One region of the Ornithinibacillus liuyingii genome, then DNA from elsewhere that is predicted to be linked to it. Evidence: riboswitches for the same ligand, from Rfam matches in the RefSeq annotation. Region 1 holds a riboswitch; each other region holds the start of a gene.
The links. Region 1 has a riboswitch for thiamine pyrophosphate ahead of tenA (thiaminase II). Riboswitches for the same ligand answer to the same signal wherever they lie in the genome.
Positions count from the first base shown of each region.

Region 2: another riboswitch for thiamine pyrophosphate. It lies ahead of ACSKT4_RS00695 (Ykof family thiamine-binding protein); the one in region 1 lies ahead of tenA (thiaminase II).
Region 3: another riboswitch for thiamine pyrophosphate. It lies ahead of thiT (energy-coupled thiamine transporter ThiT); the one in region 1 lies ahead of tenA (thiaminase II).

Region 1 is NZ_JBPWOS010000008.1:106,114-109,399, forward strand. Features, by position in the region: TPP riboswitch at 546-652, shown strand; gene thiW (energy coupling factor transporter S component ThiW) at 735-1,235, shown strand; TPP riboswitch at 1,250-1,350, shown strand; gene tenA (thiaminase II) at 1,414-2,103, shown strand; gene thiD (bifunctional hydroxymethylpyrimidine kinase/phosphomethylpyrimidine kinase) at 2,100-2,921, shown strand; gene thiM (hydroxyethylthiazole kinase) at 2,902-3,286, shown strand, end outside.
Region 2 is NZ_JBPWOS010000001.1:133,382-136,667, reverse strand. Features, by position in the region: gene ACSKT4_RS00705 (hypothetical protein) at 110-274, shown strand; gene ACSKT4_RS00700 (EAL and HDOD domain-containing protein) at 338-1,579, opposite strand; TPP riboswitch at 2,012-2,114, shown strand; gene ACSKT4_RS00695 (Ykof family thiamine-binding protein) at 2,214-2,804, shown strand; gene ACSKT4_RS00690 (ECF transporter S component) at 2,816-3,286, shown strand, end outside.
Region 3 is NZ_JBPWOS010000001.1:204,110-207,395, forward strand. Features, by position in the region: gene ACSKT4_RS01030 (M3 family oligoendopeptidase) at 1-981, shown strand, start outside; TPP riboswitch at 1,048-1,149, shown strand; gene thiT (energy-coupled thiamine transporter ThiT) at 1,268-1,831, shown strand; gene ACSKT4_RS01040 (hypothetical protein) at 1,971-2,126, shown strand; gene ACSKT4_RS01045 (hypothetical protein) at 2,234-3,286, shown strand, end outside.

The DNA of each region.
Region 1 (3,286 bases):
ACAAATAAGAAAAAATTTATTTCTTCTGGGTGTATCATTAGTATAAAAAACAAATATGAACTGAATATGAACTAAAAAAAATTATTTAATCCTATAATTTCGATACACTTTCTCCGTTACCTTTTTCGGATGGTTTAACCTGATAAGGGTAATATAGCCTTTCTCTATTACCTTTTTATTCTCGTTCAGCTGGAAAAGGGCAGCGATAATCTCCATCTGTCACCTTTTCCAACTTCTTCTGCCAAAAAAGGGCGCTGACACCTTCCCTCTGTTTACCTTTTCCTTCTCCTTCTGCTAAAAAAGGGCGCCGATAGCCTCCCTCTGGTACCTTTTCCAGCTTCTTCTACCAAAAAAGGGCAGCGATAGCCTCCCTCTGTTAGACTTTTACTCTCTTTCACCAAAACGATAACCTCCCGCTACTACAGTAGTTATACCTTGCATGCTCCATCGTTTAACTCCATCTTCTCTACACCTAAAAACAAGTACCACAGTGACAAATGCTTTTTCATTTGATATGATAATAGTGATTCATGACAAATGAATAGTAAAACTACTAGGGGCGCTCTAATGTGGGCTGAGAGGAATAGATTTTTCCGACCCTTATGGACCTGATCTGGTTAGTACCAGCGGAGGGAAGTAGTACGACAATTAGTCAATCTATTAATCTCAATCAATTAAGCTAGGTCCTTCTATGGGTCTGGCTTTTTTTGTGTCCCTTGCAGAAAGGAGGAACGATGAATAAAACTCGTCTCATTACAACGATGGCTGTCTTGATAGCTATTGGGACCGTTACTGCTCAGCTTATTTGGTTTCCAGCAGGGGTAGCACGAGCCTACCCTATGCAGCATGCAATAAATGTTCTTACAGGTGTCCTTCTTGGACCAGGTCCAGCAGTGATTGTCGCTTTTATGATTGGCCTGCTTCGTAATGTTCTCGGACTCGGTACCATACTCGCCTTTCCAGGTGGTATGATTGGTGCCTTTTTAGCTGGCTACTTATATAAAAGGTCAGGAAGAATAGGCTTGGCAGTTATCGGGGAAGGAGTCGGAAGTGGGGTAATCGGAGCATTGGCTTCCGTCCCTTTAGCCTACCTATTTATGGGAAATGCTACTGGCGCTTTTGCCTTTATGCCCGCGTTTCTTGTAAGTAGTTTACCAGGGGCTATACTCGGTTGGTTCGTTGTATCTCACATTACTAAGCTAGAAAATGTAGGCTCTATTCATTTGAAAAGGTAAATTAACTAAACACTGAAAACTACTAGGGGCGCTTTTGCTGAGATAAGGTATATCCTTTGTCCCTTAATAACCTGATCTAGGTAATGCTAGCGAAGGGAAGTAGTTGAGGCCGCATATATCCCTCACATATCTACGGTACTCTCCTAGTAGCTTTCACATTCTAAGGAGGAGTTTATCCATGTTATTCACAGAATCATTACGAGAAGAAAACAATGATATATTTCAACTTATTTTTGACCATCCCTTTGTTAAAGGAATTGGAGAGGGCGATATCTCAAAGGAAGCAATCGCTCATTATATTAAGGCAGACTTCGAGTACCTTAATGCATTCATGAAAATTTATGGGTTAGCTGCGTCTAAATCCTCTAGCAGGGATGATATACGATATTTCTTCAATAAAATGGAGTTTATATTAAAGGATGAGATTCATCCGCATCATAATTTTTGTGAGTACATTGGTGTTCCTTATGAGTCTCTCCAAGGACACCCACTACCACCGACTGCCGACCATTATATAAAACATATGCTGTACCATGCACATACCGGTTCTATGGGCGAAATATTAGGAGCCTTACTACCTTGCCCATGGACCTATTTAGAAATTGGCGACGAATTAATGAAGAGGTATCAGCCAACACCAGATCATCCTTTTTATCAATGGATTACCTTTTATAGTGATGCTCGTACGAGGAGTACCACAACAGAAATGCGTGAACGATTAGATAATCTTGCCAAAGAGGCGTCTCCTTCTGAAAAGAACCGCATACGTGATGCCTTTCGTAAAAGCTGTGAACTTGAATTAGCGTTTTGGGAAATGGCTTATACATGCGAAGAATGGCCATCAGGAAAGGTAGTGAAGCGGATATGACCCAAGTCCCATGTGCACTAACTATCGCAGGAACCGATCCAAGTGGGGGTGCAGGTATCCATGCTGATTTGAAAACATTTCAAGAACTGCAGAGCTATGGAATGTCCGTCATTACCTCGGTTGTTGCCCAAAACACAACTGGCGTGCAAGCGATCCACCATATTCCATTGGATATGATTGAACAACAGCTCGAATCTGTGATATCTGATATGCCTATTCACGCCTTTAAGACTGGTATGCTTGCTACTGTCGATATGATGAGAATCATTGCCAATCAAATTAGCAACCTCGATGCTCCTTATGTTATGGATCCTGTTATGGTTGCAACAAGTGGAGATACTCTAATTGAAAGCACTGCACGAGATTTTTTAAGAGAACAACTACTACCATTAACATCTGTCGTCACACCAAATATACCAGAGGCAGAATATTTAACTGGAGAGAAAATTACTTCTCTAGAAGACATGAAAAAAGCCGCTACAATTATTGTTCATGAGTTAGGTGCTAAAGCCGCATTAATAAAAGGTGGGCATTTACAAGAGGAAGCAATTGATTTTCTGTACGATGGAGAGCGTTTCTATTCCTTTGCTGCAGAGCGAATACCTAGTAAAAACACCCACGGCACAGGATGTACGTATTCGGCAGCCATTACTGCCTATTTAAGCAAAGGGGATTCCTTAGTTGCTGCGGTTGAAAAAGCAAAACATTTTATCACGCTAGCTATCAAGCACGCATCTAATCTAGGAGCTGGTAATGGCCCTACTAATCACTGGGGCATACGAGAGGAGAAAAACCGCTATGAACACGCAAATAATTGATACTGTACGAAAAAATAAACCTTTAATTCACCATCTAACAAATCAAGTCGTAATGAATTTCACTGCCAATGGTCTATTGTCATTTGGTGGGGCACCAATCATGGCAAAGGCTGAAGAAGAAGCCGCTGCAATGGCTACGATTGCTGATGGTGTGTTATTGAATATCGGGACACTATCTGCAAATGATTTACAGGCCATGATTGCTGCTGGAAAAGCAGCTAATCAAAAAGGAATTCCCGTCGTACTTGATCCAGTTGGAGTAGCTGCAACTCCTTATCGTTCTAATGCAGTAAAACAACTATTGGAAGAAGTGCAGCCAACTGTTATTAAAGGAAACGCTGGGGAGCTTGCTCATCTAGTTAATG
Region 2 (3,286 bases), on a different contig from region 1:
TTATCAGTATACATGATATATTCTGTATATTCATCAAAATGCTCCAAAGTAACCACACTTTGGGTAAGAGGCATGAATTTGGGGTATGTTATAGATGGAGGTGTGTATCTTGGATAAAGATTTACGTGAATATCGAACAGGTCAGGGTGTACCGTTATCAGGATCATATATGTGTCAGTCAGGGGCAATGGCAAAATTGAGTAAAGACGAAACATTCCCACAATGTCCTGTAAGTAAAGAGGACACATATTGGAAACATCATCAAGAGAAATAAAAAATGATAAGAAGAACTATTGTCTTTGTTATGACAAAGTTCTTCTTAATTTTGAACCTATAATCATACTAATTCCTTTCCAAGCATAACGTCCCTTGCCCATTTAACCGATTGTTTATATAGATTATTGAAGGTCTTAGCATTAATCCCTAATTTTACTGCTAATGCATCCATTTTGGACCACTCTTCTTTTTCCGCAGCACTAACTAAGTTTATTATAGAAGTTAAAGAGGTTTCTTTCCCTAATAATGTATCTTTAATATCCTGTTCGAGTGGAAGATTCTTTAAGATATGAATTAAAGGTTGCTTATAAATCGTATCTACTAGTGAAAAAAGACCCGTTAAAAATAATCTCGAGCTATCTTTACGGTTACCTAGATGAAGTGCTATTAATTCACTCGCCTTTGCTCTTGTTAAGCTAAGTTTTATGACTTCTTCTGTTAACCGATCTGATTTATCGTATCGCTCCCGAAATGATATGACATAGATCCATTTTCGAAGCTCTATTAGGCCCAGTAAAACGATTGATTGTTTAATAGATTTTATCTCGTACACGAGTCCGATGGCTGGAGAATTAAGTAATCGCAGTAGTTTATAGGACAAAGAGACATCCGACTCAATATATTGTGTAATTTTATCAATATCTGGTTCTCCCTTAGAAAGCTCCGAGATAAGAATGAATAGGTTATGGTTCAGCACAGGTAGGTCTTTCGTCGACAAGATGACAGGTTTACTGAAGAAGTACCCTTGAAAATATGTATAACCATCCTTTACGCACTGTTTGTATTCCTCTCGTGTCTCTACCTTTTCAGCTAGAAAGACAATAGATGTATCCTGAAGACGATTCATGATTCTTAGCTGTTCCGATCTACTTGTTTTTTGAATGTCAATTTTTATAATATCTGCTAAATGAATAAGCTTATAGAAATTCTCATCTTCTTCCCTACATTCAAAGTCATCCAGTGCTATTCTGTACCCTAGTTTTTTTAAACTTTGACAGTTTTCTATAATTTGATCTGTCGGCCTAACCGACTCTAATACTTCTATTACCATGAGTTCAGGCTGTAAAAATGTAGGAACAGTATTTTCTAATAATGTCTCAGTAAAATTAATGAAACACGGTTTTCCTTCTGATAGGTCATTAATACCAAACTGTAAAAAACTATTAATCACCTCAGAGGTGGCATGATCATCATTCCCCGCCAAATATACATTCTTATGTCGGTTATCTCTATATAATAATTCGTATGCAAACACTTCTAGCTCTTTATTTAAAATTGGTTGCCGACCTACATATACTTCCATATTCCCACCTCATAAATCGAAATCCTAGTTGAATAATACCATACCGCTGTCAAAAATAGTCAAAATTTAAGAATATTTCACTTACATTATCAAGTTTACTCTTTTCAAATACTTATGCGTTACTTGAAATTAGTAAACGGTAAGCACCATATCATCAATTGAATAGGTATTCTTTTCTCCTTTCATCCCTTTTTAAAGAAATCTCCTCAACAACCACATCCTCAATTATACATTTTTGTAAATTAATTACAAATTTTTCATAATATCAAGCTTAACTAACTCGGTTATCGTGGAATTCAGTATTAAAAATACTTTTTACAGCATTCGATCTCTACTATCTAATAAATGGTAATCACTTTTTAGGCTAAAGGTCCCTCTTTACAATCGCTTCATAATTGTTTATAGTGTTTTTGTAACATAACTGCATATTATCGTTTGCACTAGGGGAGCTACTTTAAGTGGCTGAGAAGACATTGTCTGACCCTTATAACCCGATCTAGATAATACTAGCGTGGGGAAGTGCGGTTGGCCCTATGTTGTTCTTTTTTGACACTTTTTGAACTGATATACATAACCAAACTGCATTCCCACGGGATGCAGTTTTTTTGTTGCAAAAAATTATGAGGAGGAATTTATGATGAAAAACGTTTGTGGCACAAGTAGGATTGCGGGTTGTCAGTTTACGCTTTTCCCCATGAGCAATCAGTTTGTAGAAATTATACTTACAGCTTTAGAAGAGGTTGATACATCAAAGGTATGGAAGGATACAGATGATGTTAGTACTTGTGTTCGTGGAAGGATTGTCCATATTTTCGATGTAACAAAAGCTATCTTCTTACACGCAGCAAAAACAGGGGAACATGTAGCAATGAGTGGAACTTTTTCAATCGGCTGTCCTGGAGATACTGATGCAGATGTCTACATGGATGAAACAGAAGAACCATTAAACAAAGAACTTAGTGCTTCAATAACGCAACAAGCCGGCTGTAAATTTGCCTTATACCCATTGGGTAGAGAGGACTATATGGATACGATTTATCAACAAATTGATTTATCGAAGTCACGTGGCGTTACAGTAAGCGGAAGCCATTACGCAACACGTCTGGATGGAGATGTACATGCTATTTTCCATACGATGCAGGATGCTTTTCAACAAGCTCAAGAAGAGGTATCTCATGTAACTATGACGTTCACCATTACAGCAAACAGTCCATCCAATAAATAAGGAGTATTGTCATGTCTAAAAAATGGAATTTAAAAGAAATTATTTTAATGTCAATTTTAGGGGTTGTATTTGGGATCATCTATCTCTTGTTCTTTTTTGTAGGTCAAGGAATAACTACCTTACTTACCCCCTTGGGATTAGGTCCTTTAGGATATGAATTTATTTTTGGTATTTGGTTTATTGTATCTATAATAGCTGCCTATATTATTCGAAAGCCTGGTGTTGCACTAACAGCCGAGGTCATTGCAGCTGTTGTAGAAGTATTAATGGGAACTACCGCTGGCCCTACACTTATTCTGTCCGGCTTTATCCAAGGCTTAGGTGCAGAGTTAGCATTTGCTTTAACAGGTTGGCGTAAATATACGTTACCAGTACTTATGCTATCAGGAGTAACTGCGGCTTGTGTAAGCTTTGGCTATCACTTATATGCATCAGGGATTATAGCATTAGAAAGTTGGATTATTATCGCTTCTTTGATCATT
Region 3 (3,286 bases), on a different contig from region 1:
GTTATGTGGAATGCCATTTCAAGAAATAAAAAACATTTTGTAAAGTATTTAAATAAAAAGGCCGAGCTTCTCGGTAAAGATAAACTAAGTATATATGATATTAGTGCCCCTATAGCGAAAACGGTAAAGAAAGTACCATATACAAAAGCTGCGAATTTTATTATGGAGAACTTTAATAAGTTTAGTCCTAAAATGGCAGATTTTGCAAAGATGACATTTGAGAAACGCTGGATTGAGGCGGAGGACCGTGCCGGTAAACGTCCTGGTGGATTCTGCACTAGCTTCCCAGATAGTCAACAAACACGAGTGTTTATGACATATTCAGGTACTACATCCAATATCTCAACTCTTGCACACGAGCTTGGCCATGCGTATCACCAACATGTCATGAATGATATTCATGGTATGAATCAAAGGTATGCTATGAATGTAGCGGAGACGGCTTCCACTTTTGCAGAAATGATTGTAGCAGATGCTACAGTGAAAAGTGCAAAAGATAAGCAAGAAAGGTTAGAGTTACTGGAAGATAAATTACAGCGCAGTATTGCTTTCTTTATGAATATCCATGCTAGATTCTTATTTGAAACTAGATTCTATGAAGAACGTAAACAAGGAATGGTCTCCGTTAATAGATTAAATGAATTAATGATAGAAGCGCAAAAAGAAGCATATTGTGAAGCGTTAAGCGAATATGATCCGAATTTCTGGTCATCCAAATTACACTTCCATATTACAGGAACACCTTTTTACAACTTCCCGTATACATTTGGTTATTTATTTAGTCTAGGGATCTATGCTCATGCTACTAAAAGTGATAAGAGTTTTGAAGATGATTATATAGCATTATTACGTGATACTGGACGTATGAATGTAGAAGATTTAGCAATGAAGCATTTAAATGTAGACCTTACAAAACCAGATTTCTGGGAGGATGCTATTGCACTTTGTGTGAAAGATGTAGAAGAGTTTGTTTCACTGTAAGGAAGAACATTTGCTAAAAAGAGAAAACTAGGCTACAATATCAATAGCAAAAAAAGCGAATGATTTTTAGTCCACAGGGGGAGCCGATTGGCTGAGAGTGAACAATATGTTCAGACCCTTTGAACCTGTTAGTTAGTACTAGCGTAGGGATGGTGGCTTTTTTGATGGAATTATTAGCAATGTGAGCGGAATTCCCCCATCAGGAAGCTTCCCCTTGGCATTGCTTTTTTTGTGTTTAAAAATCGAAGAATATTGATTTTTTAATACATTTAGGGGAGGAAATAAAGTGAGTTCTAAACGCACATTGTTTATGGTTGAGGTTGCTGTATTTGCAGCACTAGCATTAATACTAGATCTACTGCCAACTTTTAAGATGCCTAATGGAGGTTCTATTTCATTTGCAATGATTCCTATTTTTATCGTTGCATTTCGATGGGGGCTAAAGGGAGGTCTGTTAGCTGGTTTTATATGGGGAGTGCTCCAATTAGCATTCGGTGCATATATACTTAACTTATATCAAGCATTTATTGAATATGGATTTGCCTTTACTGTTTTAGGAGTAGCAGGAATCTTCGCTAAGCCAATTCAAAAGTCACTTAAGGAAGGTAAAATTGCAATAAGATTAGTGTATATTACCTTAGGGGTATTGATAGGCTCTGGATTACGTTTTCTGGCCCATTTTTATGCAGGAATCGTTTTTTGGGGTGATACAGCACCAGAAGGTCAACCGGTATGGTTATTTTCTCTAATTTATAATGGATCTTATATGTTACCATCATTTATATTATCTGCAATTGTAGTCTTCTTCTTGTTTATTAAACAACCTAAGCGATTATTACGATCTGCATAAAAATTGAACAATCTGCTCACAACTAGGTAATCTCATATTAGAGGTTACCTTTATTTTTTTCTACATTTTGTCGTTTTTTGGTTTTGTTTTGAAACATAGTAAACCATCTGGCTCTATATATTAAAATGGGGGTGTTCCAGTGAAGGAATTAGTTGGAATTTGTAATCGTTGTGGAATAGAGATTTATTGTGAGAACGGTTTCCTTGATGGGCATCATGATGGAGGAGAACTACTATGCAAGTTATGTGTTCTGAAGGGAAATAAAGCGAAGCACATGTCTGCCGTTAGTTTCTAACTATAAGAATTTTAAGGACAAAGTAATCTTATCCATGAGATCTTCTTTTCACCGCTATTGTTAAACTAACATAGGCTATAGCACTACGGTAAGAAAGGAAGATGTACATGGAGCTTACTTTAGTCCATTGGTTATATGGTATATTTACGCTCTTAATCATTATAACGATGATTTTCCGAAAAGGAGTTGTACTTCCAACATTACTTGGGACATTTATTATAGCTTGGGTTTATAAAGGAAGTATTGTTGATGGATTTACAGCAATATTTAATGCCAATTTAATCGCGGCACAAGAATTATTTAGTATATTCCTCATCATTACTTTTATGCTCGCCTTACTCAATTCTTTAAAAGATTTAGGTGCTGATGTTCGAATGATTCAGCCAGTACAGAAGGTAATGGTTAATGGTCATGTGTCATTTTTTGTATTAGTGGCAACGACCTATATCATTTCTTTATTCTTCTGGCCAACACCTGCTGTACCATTAATTTGTGCTTTACTAGTACCAGCTGCTGTCCGGTCAGGATTACCAGCCATTGTAGCAGCTGTTGCTATTGCACTTGCTGGTCAAGGTATGGCTTTATCGTCTGACTATATTGTCCAGGTAGCTCCAAGCCTCTCTGCGACAGCAGCAGGAATTAATCCAGGGCTGGTTGCTGATAAAGCACTTGTCCTATCTTTAATAGCAGGAGGTGTGGCAATTCTCCTTGCATATGTAATAAATCGAAAATCTATTCGCTCTAAAGACGACCCTTTAAATAAAAATGAATTAACAACATTAAACACAGCTGAAAGTACAAAAAATGAAGCAAAAACGAATAATCTCACCAGATGGAGTAAAATCTTTGCCGTATTTGTTCCCCTAGCTCTCTTAGTCGTTGTAGTTTATATGATGTATAACAAGCTTTTTACCGGAAGTGGTGGATTAGTTGGAGGAGATGGGGCAGCCTTTGTTGGTGGGGTTGCGGTTATCTTACTATTATTATCTACAGTTGCCTTTGGTAGGCATCATGCATTGGATTATATTTCGAACCATATTACGGATGGGTTTGTGTTTGCGTTTAAAGCAATGGGACCGGTTATTCCAATTGCGGGGTTTTTCTTTCTAGGCAGTACTGATTTCTCGGGGAGTATTCTTGGAGTCGAGGAAGGCCCATCA